2 regions of the Pseudoalteromonas sp. T1lg122 genome follow, and region 1 is predicted to be linked to the other one. Evidence: predicted binding sites of a transcription regulator. Region 1 holds the regulator's gene; the other holds the start of a gene.
What was found. Region 1 encodes FliA, which starts transcription of late flagellar genes. Its sites were predicted from a motif close to CTAAAGNTNNNNNNNNNNNNGCCGATA; they were not measured.
Positions count from the first base shown of each region.

Region 1 (10,755 bases):
TCTGAGAGAATTTGAAAGTCTTCATTCTTACTAATTGCGATTGCATACATGACCACAAAAAAAGCAAACATGATGGTCATGTAATCGGCATAAGAAACTAGCCAGCGTTCGGTGTGTTGGTTTTTTGACGTGTTATGACGCAAGCGACGGCGCATCATGTTAAATTACTCGTCAACTAAGCTTGGACGTTCTACACGATACGCCTCAAGTTTTAGTTCGATATTTAGTGGGCTCTCACCTTGCGAAATAGCAATAATGCCTTCAGCAAGTAATTCATGATACAGCATTTTTTGTTCAATTTGCTGCTTAAGCTTATTCGCCATTGGCAAAAAGAGTAAGTTGGCTAAACCAACACCATAAATGGTGGCGATAAAAGCAGTTGCTACACCCGCACCCAGTTTTTCAGGATCCGTTATAAACTGCATGGCCTGAATCAACCCGAGTACCGCACCTAGAATACCAATTGTAGGGCTATAACCGCCCATGGCTTCGTAAACTCGGCTTACCTCGAGTAAGCGTTCGCGTTCTAGCATTAAATCAATCTCAAGGGTATCTCTGAGTTTTTGTTCATCAATCCCATCAACAAGTAGACTCAAGCCTTTTGCCGCATACGGGTCTGAATGAGATAATGCTTCAGATTCTAGTGCTAAGTAACCTTCTTGACGTGCCTTGTGTGACCAACGCTTCACTTGCTCTATAGCAGCTTCAATATCATGATACGGAGGGAAGAACACCCAATGACTGATCTTAAGCGTTTTGGTAAAGACACTACCAGGAGTCTGTAGCATCACAGCCCCGAGTGTCCCACCTAAAACAATGATCAGCGCCGGACCATTGAATAATGCACTGACAACACCGCCTTCAAGTGCATAACCAAAAGCAATGGCGCCTAAGGCAACGATTAAGCCAAGAAACGAGAGCTTATCCACAGCCAGTCTCACGAGTTAAGCGCGCTGCAACATCATTGAGTGCGAGGCTTTCGCTCGCTAATCCTGCGTTTGCAACAGCTTGTGGCATACCGTACACCACACTGGTTTTTTCATCTTGCGCCCAAATGGTTGCACCCACTTGCTTGAGCATGCGTGCACCATCACGGCCATCTGCGCCCATACCAGTTAAGACTACCGCCAGCACATCACCGGCAAAGGTTTTTGCGGCACTCGCAAAGGTGACATCGACGCTAGGTTTGTAGGTAATACGCGGGCTGTCATCTTCAAACACACGTAATGTGCGAGAGCCGCCGCGCCCTTCAATCAGCATTTGTTGACCACCAGGTGCTAAATAAGCTGTCCCTGGCACTAAACGGTCACCATTTTGCGCTTCTTTCACATTGATTTTGCATAGGCCATTAAGCCTTGCAGCAAAGGCTGGCGTAAACGCCGCTGGCATATGCTGAATCAGCAAAATAGGGTGTGGGAAGTTAGCTGGCAACTGAGTCAAAATTGTTTGCAGTGCCACAGGCCCACCAGTTGAAGTACCAATCGCAACCAACTGATATTTTTTACCGGAGGCACGCATACTACTCACTGATGAAGACGATCCAGCAGATGAACTAGCAGGCGCTGTCGCAGTACGACTAAAGCTACGATCAGGCTGAACAATACCGCTGCTGGTCGTTGTGCTACGAGTTGGCGCAGATGTCGGTGTTGTTCTGGTCACTGGCGCTGGACGCGTAAAGCGAGAAAGTCGACGACGACCAATTTCTTTTACTTTATTTTGTAAAAGCGCAATTGCATCTTCATTATTGCGGGCAATATCTTCGAATTTTTTCGGTAAAAAATCTAACGCCCCAGCATCCAGTGCATCTAGGGTTGCTGTTGCGCCATCACGGGTGAGTGATGAAAACATTAAGATAGGAGTCGGTGTTGCTGCCATTATTTCTTTCACGGCACTAATGCCATCAAGAACTGGCATTTCAACATCCATAGTAATTACATCAGGTCTTAATTCACGGGCTTTATCTACCGCTTCACGACCATTTACGGCAAAACCAATTACCTGAATATTGCTGTCTTGCTCTAAAATTTCGCTCACTCTACGGCGAAAAAAGCTTGAATCATCAACAACTAATACTTTGACTGCCATTGGCACTCTCTTGTTTTATTTCATTGAAAGTGCAGCTTGAGCGCTGCACTTTACTATTTATTATTAGCCAACGTAGTGCTTCAGCATGCTAGGTACGTCTAAAATAAGTGCGATACCCCCATCAGACGTGATGGTTGCACCAGCCATACCCGGTGTGCCTTGCAATAATGCATCAAGAGGTTTAATTACCACCTCTTCTTGACCAATTAACGAGTCAACCACAAAGCCCACTTGTTTAGTGCCTATTTGAACAATAACCACGTGACCTTCTGCTTTGCGCTCTTGGCGGTTGGCTCCTTTTACTAACCAATGTTGTAAGTAGAAAAGCGGTATCGCTTTTTCACGTACAATAATTGTCAGCTGACCATCCACTACGTTTGTTTTCGTTAAATCAAGATGGAATATTTCGCTTACACCAGCAAGTGGTAAAGCAAATGTTTGCTCACCAACAATAACCATTAAGGTTGGTAGAATCGCAAGCGTCAACGGCACCTTGATTTCAAGTGCAGTCCCTACACCTAATTCAGACTGAATATTAACTGAGCCGTTTAATTGGGTGATTTTAGTTTTCACTACATCCATACCCACGCCACGGCCTGAAATATCAGAGATTTCTTCTTTCGTTGAGAAACCTGGCGCAAAAATTAGATTATATGCTTCTGTATCTGATAAACGGCTTGCTTGGTCATGGTCGATAACACCTTTGGTGATCGCAATTTTCTTCAGTTTCTCTGCATCCATACCCGCACCATCATCGCGGATAGTAAGTAGGATGTGATCACCTTCTTGCGAAGCCGACAGGGTTACAGTACCTGTACGCGGCTTGCCTGCAGCTTCACGCACATCAGGCATTTCAATACCATGGTCAACCGAGTTACGCACTAAGTGCACTAAAGGATCGGCCAGAGCTTCTACTAAGTTTTTATCTAAATCGGTTTCTTCACCAACTAATTGTAAGTTGATGTCTTTTCTTAAGCTACGCGCTAAGTCACGAACAACGCGTGGAAAACGACCAAAGACTTTCTTGATTGGCTGCATGCGGGTTTTCATAACCGCACCTTGCAAGTCTGCTGTCACCACATCTAGATTAGAAATAGCTTTACCCATTGACTCGCTGTTGCTGTTATTAGCAAGGCTTACCAAACGGTTACGAACCAATACTAACTCACCCACCATATTCATGATTTCATCAAGGCGTTTTGTATCAACACGTACGGTTGTTTCAGCCTGTGGTGGTGGCGCTTTCTTTGGCGCTGCTGCAGCGACGGGAGCTTTTTCCGGTGCTTTTGCTGGAGCTGGCGCTGGTTTACTTGCTGCTGGTGCAGGTTGAGCCGCAGGTTTTGAAGCTGCTGGTTGAGCAGGTTTTGCAGGCTCCGCTTTAGGCGTTTCTGGGGCTTTTTCTGGCGCTGCCGTTTCTAAAGACTGTGGCGCACTGCCTTTCCCATGTAATTCGTCAAGTAAGGCTTCAAACTCGTCATCGCTAATTTCATCGTCTGAACCACTACTTGTTGCTTCTGCAGCAGGTGTTGGTGCAACAGGTTCAGCAGCTTTAACAGGTTCTGGCTGAGCAACTTTATCTTGTTTTACTTCACCGAAATTGCCAACGCCGTGTAACTCATCTAATAAGCTGTCAAATTCGTCATCAGTGATGTCGTCACTGTCGCTACTAATTACATCTGGCGTGGTTGAAGCAGGACCTTGCCCCTTGCCATGAAGCTCATCAAGTAGGCTTTCAAATTCATCTTCGGTGATTTCGTCAATGTTCTGTGATTCAGGCTTGCTATCTGCAAGACCACCGCCATCAAACAACATGTCGAAAGCAAATGGGTCATCTTCATCAATATTATCTGTCGCGATATCAGCTGTAACGTCAGGCGTATCGACAACTGGCTCTTCAATAACAGGCTCTTCAGGTGCAACTGCAACATCGCCTGCTACAGAAATATCTTCACCAGCGAGCTCTTCTGCTGTAGGTGGCTGGCTTAATTTATGAAGAACATCTAATAGGGCTTGATCTGCGGGCTCTGGTTGTTCGCGATTTTGAATCGTAGCGAACATTTCATTGATAGTGTCGAGGGCCTGTAGGATTACATCCATCAGCTCAGGTGTAACTGTACGCACACCTTGACGTAATAAATCGAAAACATTCTCTGCACCATGACACGCATCAACAAGCTCTGTCATGCTCAAGAAGCCTGCACCACCTTTTACAGTGTGAAAGCCTCTAAAAATGGCGTTTAAAAGATCTTTGTCTTCTGGGTTATTTTCAAGCTCGACTAATTGCTCTGACAAAAGCTCTAAGATTTCCCCTGCTTCAACAAGGAAATCCTGTAATATATCTTCATCGACTTCAAAGCTCATGCAGCTACTCTCCTCTTAGAAGCCCAGACTTGATAATAGGTCATCGACTTCATCTTGTCCTGAGACAACATCATCGCGAGACTCACTATCAATAATCGGCCCTTCAGGACCTGCTAGTGTATCACTGGTCGCAGGTGCTTTTTCTATGGCCTGTTTTTCTTGTTGTTGATGACCATCTTCTTGACTGCCAAACACAGTTAAGAGATTAATTAAACTGTCTTCTACTTCACGCACTAATTCGATAACTCGGCGGATAACCTGCCCCGTTAAGTCTTGATAGTCCTGAGCCATCAACACATTAGTCATCAAACCTTGTAATTCGTCGGTTTTGGTGTGCGAGTTATTCATGAACTTATCTAAGCTATGACATAACGATTTAAATTCACCGAGTTCAATTTCTCGGCTCATTAAACGATCCCAAGTGGGTTTTATTGTTGCGATTTCATCAGCAAGTTGTTGTGCAATCGGTAAACTTGCTTCAACCGCATCCATGGTTTTATTTGCGGCGCTTTCTGTCATTTCCATAACATAATTTAAGCGCTGCTTAGCGTCTGGGATCGCTTCGGTAGTTAAATCGGCGAGACGAGTATCTAAGTCAAAGTTTTTTAACGCTTCATGAAGCTGACGCGTCAATTTACCGACTTCAGCAAACAACTCTGATTGTTCTTTCGATGCAGCTTCAAGAATCAGCTTATCGGCTTTTTCTTGTTCACCATTTTCAAGATACTCAACAAGTTGACGAGCTTGCTCTAAACTTATTTGAGGCGCAGCAAGTGCTGACATAAGCCTCTCCCCTTAGATTAACCTAAACGTTCGAACACTTTTTCCAATTTGGTTTTAAGTGTCGCAGCAGTGAATGGTTTAACGATATAGCCATTAACACCTGCTTGAGCAGCAGCAACAATTTGTTCTTTTTTCGCTTCAGCTGTCACCATTAATACAGGAATATGCTTAAGGCTATCATCAGCACGAATTGCGCGTAACAAATCAATACCTTGCATACCAGGCATGTTCCAATCTGTTACAACAAAATCAAATTCTTGATTTTGTAGCATTGGTAATGCTGTTGAACCGTCGTCAGCTTCCTGCACATTGGTAAAACCTAAATCCCTTAATAGATTTTTAATGATACGTCTCATTGTAGAAAAATCATCAACAACAAGAATTTTCATGTTTTTATCCAAAACATCCTCCGGTGAGGTTTGAACCTTTATTTACTTACTACTAATTAATCCAGTCATTGATTTTTGCTTTGAGCTTAATCATCGCCTGACCATGTATTTGACTCACACGCGACTCGCTAACATCGAGTATGTGTCCTATTTCTTTTAAGTTCATTTCGTCGTTGTAGTACAAAGACAAAACAAGAGCATCTCTTTCTGGTAACGATTGGATTGCCGTTAATAGAGACTGGTTAAACCGCTCATTTTTAACGTTATTAAACGGTTTGTCTAGTCCTAAATCCTGACCTACTGGTGTGATGACGTCTTCATCTACGCCTAAGTCTTCTATACCTAATACTTTACTCGAATTTACATCATGTAGAATATGATGGTACTCATCCAGTGTAATATCAAGTTTTTCAGCTACTTCAGTGTCTTTTGGTTCACGATTTAGCGTACTTTCTAATTCAGATATGGTTTCAGCCACAAGGCGGGCATTGCGGTGAACTGAGCGAGGAGCCCAATCACCTCTACGAATTTCGTCTAACATCGCACCACGAATACGAATACCTGCGAAAGTTTCGAAGCTTGCACCTTTGCTTGCATCAAAGTTTTTTGACGCTTCAATCAGGCCAATCATACCTGATTGAATTAAATCATCGAGTTGTACACTGGCAGGTAAACGAGCAATTAGATGGCACGCCACTTTTTTAACTAAAGAGGCATGTTTTTCAACAATCGCATTCAGATTCTGTGCTGATTGATATCCCATCGCTTTATTCACCGATGTTGTCATAGTTAGCCGTTTACTAGTTTTTCAATAAAAAATTCTAAATGGCCAGACGGTTGATTAGGGATCGGCCACTTAACTGCTTTTGTTGCTAATGTTTTAAACGCCACCGCTGCCGGTGAGTTCGGGAATAATTCAACAATCACTTTTTGACGACGCGTTGATTTACGCATGTTCTCGTCATAAGGAATGGTTGCTACTAACTCCATTGAAACATCTAAAAAACGATCCGTTACTTTTGAAAGTTTAGCAAATAATTCTTGCCCTTCACGCATACTGCGCACCATATTGGCAACGATTTTAAATTTGTATACGCCATGCTCACGGCTCAGGACTTTAATAAGTGCGTAAGCATCGGTAATTGAGGTAGGTTCATCACATACAACCACAACAACATCTTGGGCTGCACGAGAAAAGCTTAATACCATGTCAGAAATACCCGCGGCGGTATCGACAATTAAAATATCAAACTCGGTGTTTAACTCGCTAAAAGCGCGAATAAGGCCTGCATGCTCTGAAGGTGTTAATTCCACCATGCTTTGTGAGCCAGACGTTGCTGGTACAATTTTGATGCCTGCAGGGCCTTCAACAAGAATTTCATCAAGCTCACACTCGCCTGATAAAACATGAGATAAGTTACGTTCAACACGAAGGCCAAGCATTACGTCACAGTTTGCCAGACCTAAATCGGCATCTAATACTAATACACGATTACCTAGCTGACCTAATGCAATTGCGGTATTGAGTGAAACGTTGGTTTTACCCACACCACCTTTACCGCCAGTAACAGCGATAACTTTAACGCCACTATTATTATTTTGATTCATTTTGCGCAGGCCGCTTGCTTGATCTAATACTGTGTTAATCATACATCCCTACTGTGTTCGACGCTACTGCTTGACGTCTTGAATGTTGTGCTTTTGCTCGTTTTAAATACAATTGTTCAGCTTTTTTCACTAGTTTTTCAGCATTCGCTACGCGAATATCCTCAGGAACGCGCTGACCGTTAGTAAGATACCCTATTGGCAGACGATTTTGAATCGCTATGCTAATAATCTCACCTAAACTTAAAGATTCATCCAATTTAGTGAAGATACAGCCACTTAGGTGAACCTTTTTAAAGTGTCTTACGGTTTCTTGCAAGACATTAATCTGTGCTGTTGCACTTAATACTAAATAACTACGAATATCAACACGCTGATTACGCATTAGGGTGTTTAATTGCTCAGTTAAACGTAAGTCGCGTTGGCTCATACCCGCTGTGTCTATTAATACTAGACGCTTATTACGTAAATGGTATAACACTTCTGCTAATTCATTCGCATCTTTTACTTGCTTTACGCCACAGCCAATAATACGACCATAAGTCGCCAATTGTTCGTAGGCACCAATTCTGTAAGTATCAGTAGTGATCAACGCCACTTTATCGGCGCCATATTTTTGCGCACCTAATGCAGCTAGTTTTGCAACTGTGGTAGTTTTACCAACGCCTGTTGGACCCACTAACGCAAATACACCGCCTTGACGCAATATTTCGTTATTCGTTGTATGCATTTGGTTTTCAACCATTTGCAGTAATGCTTGCCATGCTTGTTGGCGAGATACATCGTCAGGAATGAAACACGCCATTTGCTCTGCTACATCACGCTCAATGCCCATACCTGCTAAACGGTCAATCATACACGCACGAGTCGGATCGCGACGAGCCATGTCTTGTTGCATTAAGCCAGAAACTTGGTGTTCAAGTAATTGACGGATCGCGTTCATTTCTTCGCGCATGGTCGTCATTTCTGATTGATTAGCTGGCGCAGCGCTTTTGTGCTCTGCAGGTGAATCTAAATCATCAAAACCAGAATCTAAGTCGTCATCAAAACCTAAGCTATGTGCTTGAGTTTGCACACGAGGCGCTGCTTGTTGTTGAAAACGAGGAGCGTGTGCATACTCAGGTTGTTGTTGTTGCTGATAGCTAGGTGCTTTAGGCTGATAGTGCTCACTGGTATCGATACCAGATTGGCTAAACATTGATGCAAGCTCTGGCGAACGAGGGCGTGGGGCTTGACGCTCAAGTAACGCTTGTAGGCTATCAGCAACTTTCGCTTGCGGCTCAGGTTTAGCACGCATAGGCTCAGGTTTAACAAAGTTATGCTGCGGTGCAGGTTTTGCTTGCACCACAGGTGCTGCTTCGGCTTTCGGGGCTGCTTTGTCATAGTCTACTGCTGCAACGATTTCAACGCCGTTAGCAAGCTTTTTGTTCGACATAATAACCGCATCAACACCTAGTTCATCTTTCACTTCTTTCAGTGCAGTGCGCATATCTTTAGCAAAAAAACGTTTAATTTTCATGGTTCAACCCCTTTACTATCCTATTGTTGGCCTACTGAGCTGACAATCTTAATCTGTCTTTCGTCTGGTACCTCTTGGTAAGACATCACCCTTAAACCTGGGATGGTGTACTTAACGAAGCGAGATAACACAGTACGTAACATTCCTGACGTTAACAGTATCGAAGGTTCACCGGCCATTTCTTGGTTTTGATGCGCTTCATTCAATGATTGTTGAAGTCGCTCTGCAAGGCCTGGCTCTATTCCGGCACCTTCGTCACCTGCATTCTGAAGTGACTGATGCAACATCTGTTCCAACTCAGGCGCCAAGGTTATGACAGGGATCTCAGAAGACATACCAACAGCGTCTTGAACGATAAGTCTGCGCAGTGAAATTCGCACTGCAGCCGTTAGTACATCAGGGTCTTGGCTACGCGGGCCATACTCAACAAGGGTTTGAACAATTGAACGCATATCGCGAATTGCTACCCCTTCATTGAGTAAGTTTTGTAGCACTTTAACAACAGTAGTAAGTGGTAATACGTCAGGAACCAGACCTTCAACAAGTCGAGGATGGCTCTTCGCTAACATATCTAATAAGTTTTGAACTTCTTCATGACCCAGTAGTAAAGCTGCGCTATTAGTGAGTAACTGACTAATATGAGTTGCAACCACAGTCGCGGAATCAACCACAGTATAGCCAAGTGACTGTGCTTCATCTTTTTGATCAGGTTTGATCCATACTGCATCTAGACCAAATGCAGGATCTTTTGTTGCAACCCCTTTGATTGGACCAAATACTTGGCCTGGGTTGATTGCTAACTCATCACCATGTTTCAACTCACCCTCACCGCTTGAAACACCCATCATAGTGATTCTGTAAGCATTCGGATCAAGTTCTAAGTTATCGCGAATGTGCACAGGAGGTACCAAGAAGCCAAGCTCCTGAGACAGTTTCTTACGCACACCTTTGATACGATTTAACAGTTCCCCACCTTGAGATTGGTCAACAAGTGGAATTAAGCGATAACCCACTTCTAAACCAATAACATCAACTTGCTGTACGTCATCCCAGCCAAGTTCTTTTTGCTCTTGTTTATTAGCAACACCTGTACCTGGCGCACCACCATTTGCTTCTTGCTCTGCTTTTTCGGCTTCAGCTTTGGCTTTTTGTTGTTGGGTGAAATAAGCAAGGTAACCTAGTAATGCACCTAAACTTAAAAATGCGATATGCGGCATACCTGGTACTAGACCCATGATGATCAAAATACCTGATGCGATATAAAGAGACTTTTCGTTACCTAACTGGTTCTTAACTTGATCGCCCATATTGTGCGATTCATTTTGACGGGTAACAACGATTGCAGTACCGATTGACAGTAACAGTGAAGGTAGCTGTGCAACAAGACCATCACCAATGGTCAGTAAGGTATACACTTCCATTGCACGACTGAACGATAAATCATGTTGGATCATACCAACAAATAAACCACCAACGATGTTAATCACTAGAATAACGATACCCGCTATTGCATCGCCTTTTACGAACTTACTCGCACCATCCATTGAACCATAGAAATCGGCTTCGCGGGTTACTTCTTCACGGCGTTCACGGGCTTGCTCTGCACTGATAAAACCAGCGTTTAAGTCAGCGTCAATCGCCATTTGTTTACCTGGCATTGCATCAAGAGTAAAGCGAGCTGATACTTCTGAAATACGGCCAGCACCTTTGGTGATAACCACAAAGTTAATAATGATTAAAATCAGGAAGACCACTAAACCAACAGCATAGTTACCGCCGATAACAACCGAGCCAAAGGCCTCGATAACTTTACCGGCTGCATCCCCACCATTATGACCTTCGAGTAATACTACACGGGTACTGGCGACATTCAGCGCTAAGCGCATGATAGTTGCAATTAGTAGTACCGCGGGGAACATACCAAATTCAAGGGGTTTCATGGTGTAAACCGTGACCAGCAACACCACCAGCGCTAACGCGATATTAAACGAAAAAAGAATATCTAAAAGAAAT
Region 1 is NZ_PQCG01000034.1:380,958-391,712, forward strand. Features, by position in the region: gene C2M33_RS19900 (flagellar motor protein MotB) at 1-158, opposite strand, end outside; gene C2M33_RS19905 (flagellar motor protein) at 165-929, opposite strand; gene C2M33_RS19910 (protein-glutamate methylesterase/protein-glutamine glutaminase) at 922-2,085, opposite strand; gene C2M33_RS19915 (chemotaxis protein CheA) at 2,149-4,446, opposite strand; gene C2M33_RS19920 (protein phosphatase CheZ) at 4,462-5,229, opposite strand; gene cheY (chemotaxis response regulator CheY) at 5,247-5,630, opposite strand; gene C2M33_RS19930 (RNA polymerase sigma factor FliA) at 5,671-6,381, opposite strand; gene C2M33_RS19935 (MinD/ParA family ATP-binding protein) at 6,408-7,268, opposite strand; gene flhF (flagellar biosynthesis protein FlhF) at 7,261-8,742, opposite strand; gene flhA (flagellar biosynthesis protein FlhA) at 8,763-10,755, opposite strand, start outside.

Region 2 (10,755 bases), 380 kb from region 1:
GTAAAATGGAATCTCTCATATTTATTAATTGAATTGGCTTATCTTTGTTGGATTACACCTTAAAGCGCAGTAAACGCAGAACCACAGTGGCAATTAAAGTTGCCCAGCAGAAACTCACTGTTTATGCACCTTTTTATGTTCCACAAACTGAGATTGATGCCTGGCTTAAGACCAAGCAAGATTGGGTCGCTGAACAAATTGCCAAACAATCCATTCATGCTGAACGCCGTCAACTTCCTCTTGCAAACGCGACAATTAAGTTGTTTGGGCAAGATGTTCCGATAGTATTTGCAAAAGGCACTAAAAGCATGTGGCAACAAGATGCACACGCTAGGCTTACCTTATCTATTTCATCGCGCGTCAAACATCAAGAAGCTAACTACCTAGCATTGCTTGAGCAGTTTTTACATGAAAAGCTTGAGAGCTATATTGAAATGCGTGTTCATGATTATTGTGTACAGATGTCTGAAGCACTCCCTACAAAGCTTAAAATTCAACATTATAAACGTCGTTGGGGCAGTTGTAATAAGCGCCGCGAGCTGACTTTTAATCTACATTTAGCAAGTGCGCCAACCTGGGTGATTGATTATGTGGTTGTACACGAACTTGCGCATCTTTTGCATATGAACCATAGCGCTAAGTTTTGGCAACGTGTGAGCCAGTTTTATCCAAATTATAAAAAAGCAGAGCAATGGCTTAAAGCAAATGGAAGTAGTTTGAGTTGGTAGCTTAAGTTAGCGAGAGTAAAGTTAGAAAGAGTAAAGTTAGAAAGAGTAAAGTTAGAAAGAGTAAAGTTAGAAAGAGTAAAGTTAGCGAGAGTAAAGTTAGCGAGAGTAAAGTTAGCGAGAGTAAAGTTAGCGAGAGTAAAGGTAGAAAAAGTAAAGGTAGAAAAAGTAAAGAGTGGTGGAGGGAGCTGGATTCGAACCAGCGAAGGCTGAGCCGTCAGATTTACAGTCTGATCCCTTTGGCCGCTCGGGAACCCCTCCACACAGATTTTTACTATTGCATTTGGCCCCACTTTTCTAAGAAGGAAAGTGGTGGAGGGAGCTGGATTCGAACCAGCGAAGGCTGAGCCGTCAGATTTACAGTCTGATCCCTTTGGCCGCTCGGGAACCCCTCCAATGCAACGGCGCTGATAATAGCAAACTGATTATTTAAGTAAAGAAAAAAACTAAAGAAAAATGCATAAATGCCGATAACTGGTTAATCAAGAAACTATTTGGCTAAAGACTATGCAAATTGATGGTTTGTTGCTCACTGAGAGTCAACTCGATAATCGTCTAAATAAAAGTGTACACGAGCACCGCTCTGGAGAGTTTGCTTTATTACTAGCAATGCTTTCTCATGATGCGCTCGATTTTAGCCAGTTTCACCTGCCAAAAACAGAATTAACCAGTCCTGATGTATCTGAATCGGTTCTGCGTAAAGAACTCGGTGCTGGTCCATCACAACCATTAGCTCCTGAACAATTCGATATGTTGATAGGCCAAGACAATGCATTTAAATTACTGCAAGGTGGTTTGTCGGATATTAGGTTACATCATTGCTTAAACCCAGAACCGCTGAATGTCCGTGATGACAAGCTGCATGTGCCACTTGAAGTGATTGATAACTGTGAGCCAGCAGTTAGAAAACGTTTTTATGAAAAAAATAAACCTGTGGAGCGCCCACAAATCGACGCTGCTGCATTTTATGATAGCCTTACCGACGAGGCGATACATCAACCCCTACATTTAGCTACAGCTTAAGTATAAGTGGCTTAATCGAACTGTCATAGACTACGAATAAACTAAGAATACACTTATATTTAAGTAAAACTGCAAAAAGTACAGCTAAATTAAGATGTGCTTGTTATAATAGCAGTCTATGGCTTAATGCCATTGTCATTGAACCAAGTTACTAGGACTATAATGAAGAAAACATTCACGCTAAACCACGAGAAAATTAAATACCCTCGTATGGTTGATGCAGCCAAGCACGAAGTAAAAAAATACTTAAAACGTGAGCGTAATAAAACACTCCCAGCAGATGCCGATTATTGGGCGTTTGACTGTAAGTTTGGTGAATCAGCGGATGAGGCCAATGTCGTTCACGTGGCAGAGATTAATAAATGTATCAGCGATATTGAAGCTAAAGGGCTTACATCGTTCTACGTTGAGATCTTAGCGCGTCCTGCACAGCGTCAACAGCAAGAGTTTGACGAAGAGTAATATCCATACTGTTCTGCAGTTATACTCTTACCAAAAAAGGGCCTTCAGGCCCTTTTTTAGTTTTAGTAATTAATCAACGTGCAAATGGATCGGCATTGATTTTTTCTATGTACCAATTGCCTTTTTTACGCATCATTTTCACACTGCGCATATCATCAACTTTTTTACCGTTAAAGTAGCCTGTGAAGATTAAATTGATATTGGCTTTATCACCGTATTGTTCGCGTAGACTCATATTGGTCATATCGACTTCAATTACCACCTCGTCGTATTGCATATTGACTAGGTTGCGAGCGAACTGCCCAGCGGTACCGTAAGATTTCATAATACGCGCCATTTTTGGGGTGGCGTATTCCATAGCAAGGTTCAAATCGTTTTGGTTATATAAGGCATCGAAATACAGAGTCGCCACATTACCAGGGGTGTTTTTTTCGCCTTTTGGCGCATCTTCAGAACCGCAACCGAAAAGAAAGCAGCTACTTAATAGAACAAAAATTAAGAGTATATTTTTCATTGTTGTTGTTTTACGAGTTAACTTGAGATTAAGTGTGTGACTAAATCAGCTTGATGTAAAGTTAACTCGGTAAAATTATTGGTTTTATTTATTTTGGGTAATAAAAAAGGATGCATCTCTGCATCCTTTTTTGACAACTTAGTTGTTATTACTGAACAAGCTCTTTGTCGCTGAATTCTTCAGCAAATAATGGACTAGATAAGTAACGCTCAGTTGCACTTGGTAAAATTACCACGATATTTTTGTCTGCGTTTTCAGGTTTTTCAGCAAGGCGTTTTGCAGCAACGACTGCAGCACCCGATGAAATACCCACTAAAATACCTTCGTTTTTCATCAGTTCGTGAGCCATTGCAATCGCATCTTCATTTGATACTTGCTCTGCGGCATCAATCACTTCTAAATCAAGGTTGCCAGGGATGAAGCCTGCACCGATACCTTGAATTTTATGAGGACCCGGTTTAATTTCTTCGCCAGCTAAAGTTTGGCTAATAACAGGTGAGTTAGTTGGCTCAACAGCAACAGATTGCACGTTTAGGCCTTTTTCTAGTTTAAGGTAACGGCTAACACCTGTAATGGTACCACCTGTACCAACACCTGCTACGAAGATGTCGATTTTACCGTCCATTGCTTCATAGATTTCAGGACCCGTTGTTTCGAAGTGAATTTTCGGGTTTGCTGGGTTTTCGAATTGCTGTAAAAGAATGTACTTTTCAGGCTCACTTGCTTGAATTTCTTTTGCTTTTTCGATTGCGCCATTCATGCCTTTAGCGCCATCAGTCAATACTAGGTTGGCACCTAACGCTTTTAATAGTTTACGACGCTCTAAGCTCATTGTATTAGGCATAGTCAGTGTTAATTTATAACCACGTGATGCAGCAACGAATGCAAGCGCAATACCTGTGTTACCAGATGTAGGCTCGATTAGCTCTTTGTCTTTGGTTAATACGCCTGACTTTTCTGCTTCCCAGATCATTGAAGCGCCAATACGGCATTTAACACTAAAGCTTGGGTTACGTGATTCTACTTTAGCAAAAACATTACCTGAGGTTACGCGGTTAAGCTTTACAATTGGTGTATTACCAATCGTTAATGAATTATCTTCAAAAATGTTAGACATAGTGTTCCCTTGGAAGCAATTTATTCAATCGTGACCAAATAGCTTAGGCTACCGATCTGTAATAGTCACACTTTACTGTGGTGAATAAAAAACGAAAGTAAAGTTTGGCTATAACATATAGCGAATAGGCTTATAGCATTTAGTAATAAGGTGGGAAAAGAAGGGCGCGCACCCAAAGGTGCGCAAAGTCAGGTTAGAGTAACCAAGCGTAGCTAAATTTAGCAAATAAGGTGCGCTGCTCTTTGGTGATGGATGAAAGCTCATCATCTTGGTAGCCATTATCAGAGTAGCCAGCAAAGAATACCGTTTGCGGATTCAACTTGTAAGAATACAATAGTTGAGTGGCGAGGTTTTTATATTGGCTATCTACATCATCTATGTAATTAGCTTGATTACGCTCTAAGTCAGTATAAATGACTGCAAGGCGTACAAAGCTATTTACGTTGAATTGATAAGTTAAACGCACATCACTTAAATTAGCGGTAAATACTTCACTGCCATCAGCCTCAAGCTGCTCATAAGTATGACGTAAACGTACTTCAAAATGTTTACCAAGATTCATATTCAGTACTGGGCGAATATGGAATTTATCACCAACGCGGTTATTCGCTAAGTCGACAGCATTACCTGTATACATAAATAAAGAAGCAAATACCCCAGCGGTTGGCTTAAAGTCACTATAAAAGCCAACGCCATTTTCGCTAAACATATCTGTGTTGCCATCAATATCTAAACGTGATTTATCATGACGAAGGCCGGTTCGGTTTCTGTGTTCAACAGACAGCTCAAAAAAGCTTTGTAATGGACCACTCACAGAAAAGCTAGTCTGTGCTTCTTTTTCAAGAAGTTCGTTATTTTCGTTATGAGTAATATCCCAATCGGCATAAAGGTTTGCGCGATTCCACCAATTACCTTTATCACCATACCAACGGTATTCACCCCCAGTCGTAAACTTCTTAAAATCAACTTGTGAGATAAAACCTAAGTCTGCTCTCAAATCGGCATCGCGATAATTATAATCGGCAAATGCGCGCCAATATTTCTCGTCGTGCTGATACTTTACATAGTAACCAGTGCCTGATTGCTGTTCTTTACTTAAAACACGCAGTACGCCTTCGTTGTAGTCGCAGTCACTATTTAATTCACAGCTTACTTGCTCTGGCTGTGAGCAGTTATCTCCATCACATAACTCATCTATGAAGTCTTGGCTGTATTGCGTTTGTGACTTTAATACTTGCACTAAAAAAACATCGTTGACTGTTGGTTTGTATTTACTATCAATACTGTAAACCGTGTTCTTGTAGTCATCACTTTGTCTGTGTGTTGCCGTTGAGCCAAGTGATAACCCTGATTCAAAATCGTATCGATAACGCAGGGCACCGTTTTCACCTTTTTCGTCGAGGGCGACAAGCGATGAACCTAAATTGCCCGGGATCAACACATTTGTTTGTGTGTCATTGGCAATGAAACCGGCAAATGTATGGCCATTTTTGCTGCCGGTGATTTTCGTGCCGTAATCTGGTTGGGCAATATTACGGGTATGAATAAGGTTAAGTGTTGAGGCAAAGTAGTCAGCGTTATCTAAAAAGAAGGCGCGCTTTTCAGGGAAGAACAAACTGAAATTATTGTTCACGCTCAATTGTGCGACATCCGCTTCGACCTGAGAAAAATCAGGATTAATGGTCGCATTTAAAGTAATGTCTGGGGTGATCCCCCATTTTACATCGAGACTGGCTTCAGTATTGTTTTCTGACTGCCAATCTGCCACTTCTGAGCCATCAATATCACGGGTTCTCATTTTTGCCAAGCACCACAGATGGAATAATTGCCACGTTGTTGCCTTGCTTCGCTTGTTCAAAGCCTTGGTAACTTGGCATTTGGCAAATCCAACAGTTGTTACCATGGTCAATCTGCATACTTGAGATACGTAAACGTTCACTGCGCGGTAAAAAACGTAAAAACTCCATTGCCATGGTTTTACTTGCCACGCTGTCGTCAAAATTTAGTACGCGTAAGGGGATTGCAACTTCAACGGTGTATCCGTTTTCGTGAATAACACCCACACTATCCCAAATACCATCCCATGATGAGCTCTCATGTTTAGTCAGTTCGTTTTCTATTGAATCTTGCTGTACACCAAGTGGATTGATAAAAAATTGATACGCTAATTGAGAATTATTGTATGAATCAATTTTTAGACCAACTAAGTCATCATCCCATGCCGCATCTCGGTCACGGTAAAAAGCACGAATAAGTTCCGGGTTAGGGTCGTTTGCTTCAAAGCCAATAAAAAGTGTTTCGCCATCTTCATAAACATAGGCGTGGGTGGTGACTGGGCTTTTACTGTTCTCATAAGGCCAAGTGACGTTGTCTATGGTGATTTTTTTTGCACGTTGCCAACTTGGCTCATTTAGCTTGCCATCAATTGTTGCTTGCTCTGCAATAAAAGGGAGGGTGACAGGTTGGCTGGTGGCCAAGGTAGTAAAAGGCACACTCAATAGAGCGGCACTTAATATTGATTTATACATAAGCACTATACGGGTATTCAAAACTGCGAGCATGTTATTAATTTGCAACATTGTTAACAAATGCAACGCGACAGGGCGCATATATTTACGTTCAAATTAGATTCTGACAAGCTGTGGTGGTAATTTGCGCAGTTAAACGTTAATTTGGCTGTTTTATAACAAAAGTAAACTAAAACGTGGTAAAAGATTACCACCTAAAAATTGAAGTGATCGTTATGAAGTTAATTCTAAAATTAATTGCCGGTATTGTTGCTGGTATCTTAGTGGGCTTATATGTGCCACTAACAGGTGTTGAACTCCTTTACACAGTAAAAGAAATAATAGGTCAGTTGATCACCTTTACCATTCCCCTGATTATTTTATTTTTTATTGCATCAGGTATTGCTGGCTTACCAAAAGGTTCAGGCCACTTGTTAGGCAAAACAGTTGGGTTTGCTTATGGGTCAACAATAATCGCGGGTACTTTAGCGTTTCTACTGGTAAGTGCCATGATCCCATTATTTGATGGGGGTTTAACGTTTGAAGCCGAAGTAGCAACAGAAGTAGGCAGCTTTATTGATTTAGAAATCCCGCCTTTAATGAGTGTGATGACGGCATTAGTGACCGCATTTGTGTTTGGCATTGGCATGAGTCAATTACAACTTGAAACACTGAAAAAAGTGTCTGATCAAGGCCGTGATGTTATCGATGCTTTATTAGCAAAAGTGATTATCCCAGCGTTACCTTTTTACATCGCCGGTGTATTTGCTGAAATGACAGTCGCAGGCACAGTGGTTGATACCTTACAAACCTTTGGCATTGTTTTATTAGCTGCATTAATTATGCATTGGTTGTGGTTAACATTTTTATACGTTTCAACGGGACTACTACTAAAGCGTAATCCATTAGAGCTTGTAAAAAACATGCTGCCAGCTTATTTTACTGCTTTAGGTACAATGTCGAGTGCTGCAACAATTCCTGTTTCACTTCGTTCAAGCAAAGCAAATAACGTAAAAGAAGACGTTGCTAACTTTACCGTGCCTTTATGTGCAACCATTCACTTGTCTGGTTCAACAATCACGATTGTGACATGTGCAATGGCTGTGATGTTCTTATCACCGAATATGGATGTACCATCACTATTTGGTATGTTGCCGTTTATTATGATGTTAGGTGTTGTAATGATTGCTGCACCTGGTGCACCAGGCGGCGCTGTTATGTCAGCACTGGGCCTACTAACAAGTATGCTTGGCTTTAATGAAGGTGCTGTTGCACTGATGATTGCACTTTATTTAGCACAAGATAGCTTTGGTACCGCGTGTAATGTAACGGGTGATGGTATTATTGCTTTATGGGTTGATCGTTTTAGCGAGAAAGCCTCGGCATAAAATTAATTAGTGAAACGATATTTTGATTTATCGTTTCACTTTTTCTGTGCTAATGTGGCACATTAAATTGTGCGAAAGCAGCTATTTGGGTTTTTTGAGGGTGTTCCATTGATTAATGTACTTTTAGTTGATGACCATGAGCTTGTACGGACAGGGATCAGACGTATACTTGATGATGTTCGTGGTTTTAAAGTGGTGGGTGAAGCTAAAACCGGTGAAGAAGCGGTGCAATTTTGTCGCCAGCATTCACCTGATATCGTGTTGATGGACATGAATATGCCAGGTATTGGCGGTTTAGAAGCGACGAAGAAAATCTGTCGTTATTGCCCAGATGTAAAAATTATTGTGCTTACTGTGCATTGTGAAGATCCATTCCCAAGTAAAGTAATGCAAATCGGTGCTCATGGTTATCTGACCAAAGGTGCCGGCTCTGATGAAATGGTTAACGCCATTCGTGCGGTGAATGCAGGCCAACGTTATATTGCACCTGAAATTGCACAGCAAATTGCTCTTGCGCAGGTAAGTGGCCGTACAGATGAAAACCCATTCCAGAGTTTATCTGAGCGTGAGCTGCAAATTATGCTGATGATCACCAAAGGTGAGAAAGCGCAAGACATCGCAGAACGTTTAAACCTGAGTTCAAAAACAGTGAATAGCTATCGCTATCGCATGTTTGAAAAGCTAAATGTGGGTGGTGATGTTGAACTTACTCATTTAGCAATTCGTCATAAAATGATCGACATTGATAGTTCGCATTAATTTGCTCAATGTCTGATTTCGAACCAGCCCGTTTTCTAAAAACACTATCAAGTGAGCCCGGTGTCTACCGAATGCTTGATAGTGAAGGGCAAGTTATCTATGTCGGTAAGGCAAAAAATCTAAAAAAGCGCGTCAGTAGTTACTTTCGAAGTAATGTCACTGATAGTAAAACGCGTGTCTTAGTAAGTAATATTTGCGGTATTGAGGTCACCCTGACCAACACCGAAACGGAAGCCTTATTACTCGAAAACAACCTAATTAAAAAATATCAGCCTCGTTACAATATTCTGTTACGAGATGATAAGTCTTACCCGTATATTCTTTTAACTGATCACACGCACCCGCGTCTGGCGTTTCATCGCGGCAGCCGAAAAATTAAAGGCGAATATTTTGGTCCATTCCCAAGTGCAGGAGCGGTATCAGAAAGTTTGCGTTTAATGCAAAAAATCTTTCCGGTTCGCCAATGTGAAGATGCGTATTACCAAGCTAGAAGCCGTCCATGTTTACAATATCAGTTAAAACGCTGCTCTGCGCCGTGTGTAAATAAAATTTCCGATGAAGAATATCGACAAGAAGTTGATTTTGTTCGCAAGTTTTTGCTAGGCAAATCTCATGAAGTCATTGCTGATTTAATCACCAAGATGGAGCAAGCGAGCAAAGAGCTCAAATTTGAGCTTGCTGCCAAAGTGCGTGACCAAATTATGCTACTGCGAAAAATGCAGGAGCAACAATCTATTTCGGGTAATCATGCGGAAATGGATGTGATTGGCTTTGCGCATTTAAATGGTTTAAATGCGGTTCATTTATTAATGATCCGCGATCACAAAGTGCTAGGCAGCAAAACTTATTTCCCAAAAGTACCTAAAGATTCCGGTGAAGAAGAAATACTGACTTCGTTTTTAGGTCAGTATTATTTAGCACCTGGTGCAACGGGGCGCATTGCCAAAGAAATTATCTTACCGTTCAGTATTGAAGAAAGTGAGCCTTTAAGTGAAGCACTTACGGCAATCTCTGAGCGTAAAGTTAGTTTAAAAGTTGCCAATCGAGGTGAGCGAGCACAGTATTTAAAGCTTGCTAATAAAAATGCTCTGAACAGCATTAGTGTTAAACAAAGTACCCAAGACTCCATTAATAAACGTTACGCGCAATTAAAAGAAACATTACGTCTCGATGATATTAATCGCATGGAATGTTTTGATATCAGCCATACAATGGGTGAAAACACGGTTGCAAGTTGTGTGGTGTTTGATTCACAAGGACCTAACAATAAAGAGTATCGCCGTTTTAATGTTACCGGCATCACCGGTGGCGATGACTATGCCGCGATGGAGTTTGCACTTAATAAACGTTACAACAAAGTAGTCGATGAAGAAAAAATACCCGATGTTATCTTTATCGATGGGGGTAAAGGTCAATTATCTCGTGCTGAGCAATATTTTGAAAACTGGCCGCATAATAAAATACCATTGCTGGTGGGTGTTGCAAAAGGCACAAGTCGAAAGCCTGGGTTAGAAACGCTATTAATTGATGGCGGACGTAAAACAATTCCACTTGATTCAGATGCGCCAGCACTGCATTTGATTCAGCATATACGTGATGAGTCGCACCGTTTTGCCATTGCTGGGCATCGTAATAAACGCCAAAAACAACGCACACAATCATTATTAGAAGAAATTACTGGCGTTGGACAAAAGCGCCGACAAGCATTATTAAAATATTTAGGGGGCATGCAAGGGGTAAAAGCTGCTAATATAGACCAATTAAAACAAGTTCCTGGGATCAGCCCTGAAATGGCTGAGAAGATATTTAATCATTTGCATGACAAGGCGTAGCCTTCGTGCGAATATAGAAAAAAAGACATCTCCAAGTAGTTATGTGGAATATTCCAAACACACTCACAACCTTTAGACTTTTTCTTATCCCCATTTTTTTGGTGATATTTTATTTGCCTTTCTCATGGGCGTTTTTCGCTGCTGCGTTTGTTTTCTGGCTTGCGTCGATCACAGATATCCTTGATGGTTATCTAGCTCGTCGTTTAAATCAGTCAACGCCATTTGGTGCGTTCTTAGATCCGGTTGCAGATAAAGTAATGGTGTGTGCGGCACTGGTTGCTTTATCGAGTCATTATCAAACCTTGTATATGACTATTCCGGCATTAGTGATTATTAGTCGTGAAATTGTTATCTCTGCATTACGTGAATGGATGGCAGAGCAGGGTAAACGTGACAACGTAGCTGTATCAAACATGGGCAAGTTTAAA
Region 2 is NZ_PQCG01000034.1:3,770-14,524, reverse strand. Features, by position in the region: gene C2M33_RS18190 (M48 family metallopeptidase) at 48-728, shown strand; tRNA gene C2M33_RS18185 (tRNA-Tyr) at 902-986, opposite strand; tRNA gene C2M33_RS18180 (tRNA-Tyr) at 1,036-1,120, opposite strand; gene C2M33_RS18175 (VC2046/SO_2500 family protein) at 1,233-1,748, shown strand; gene C2M33_RS18170 (DUF6172 family protein) at 1,911-2,210, shown strand; gene C2M33_RS18165 (hypothetical protein) at 2,284-2,724, opposite strand; gene cysK (cysteine synthase A) at 2,873-3,841, opposite strand; gene C2M33_RS18155 (DUF5916 domain-containing protein) at 4,035-5,639, opposite strand; gene C2M33_RS21375 (carbohydrate binding family 9 domain-containing protein) at 5,626-6,369, opposite strand; gene C2M33_RS18150 (dicarboxylate/amino acid:cation symporter) at 6,585-7,736, shown strand; gene uvrY (UvrY/SirA/GacA family response regulator transcription factor) at 7,845-8,495, shown strand; gene uvrC (excinuclease ABC subunit UvrC) at 8,504-10,327, shown strand; gene pgsA (CDP-diacylglycerol--glycerol-3-phosphate 3-phosphatidyltransferase) at 10,369-10,755, shown strand, end outside.
Region 2: C2M33_RS18175 (VC2046/SO_2500 family protein) is a predicted target of FliA. The motif match lies at 1,172-1,198, and genes of this name have one in related genera.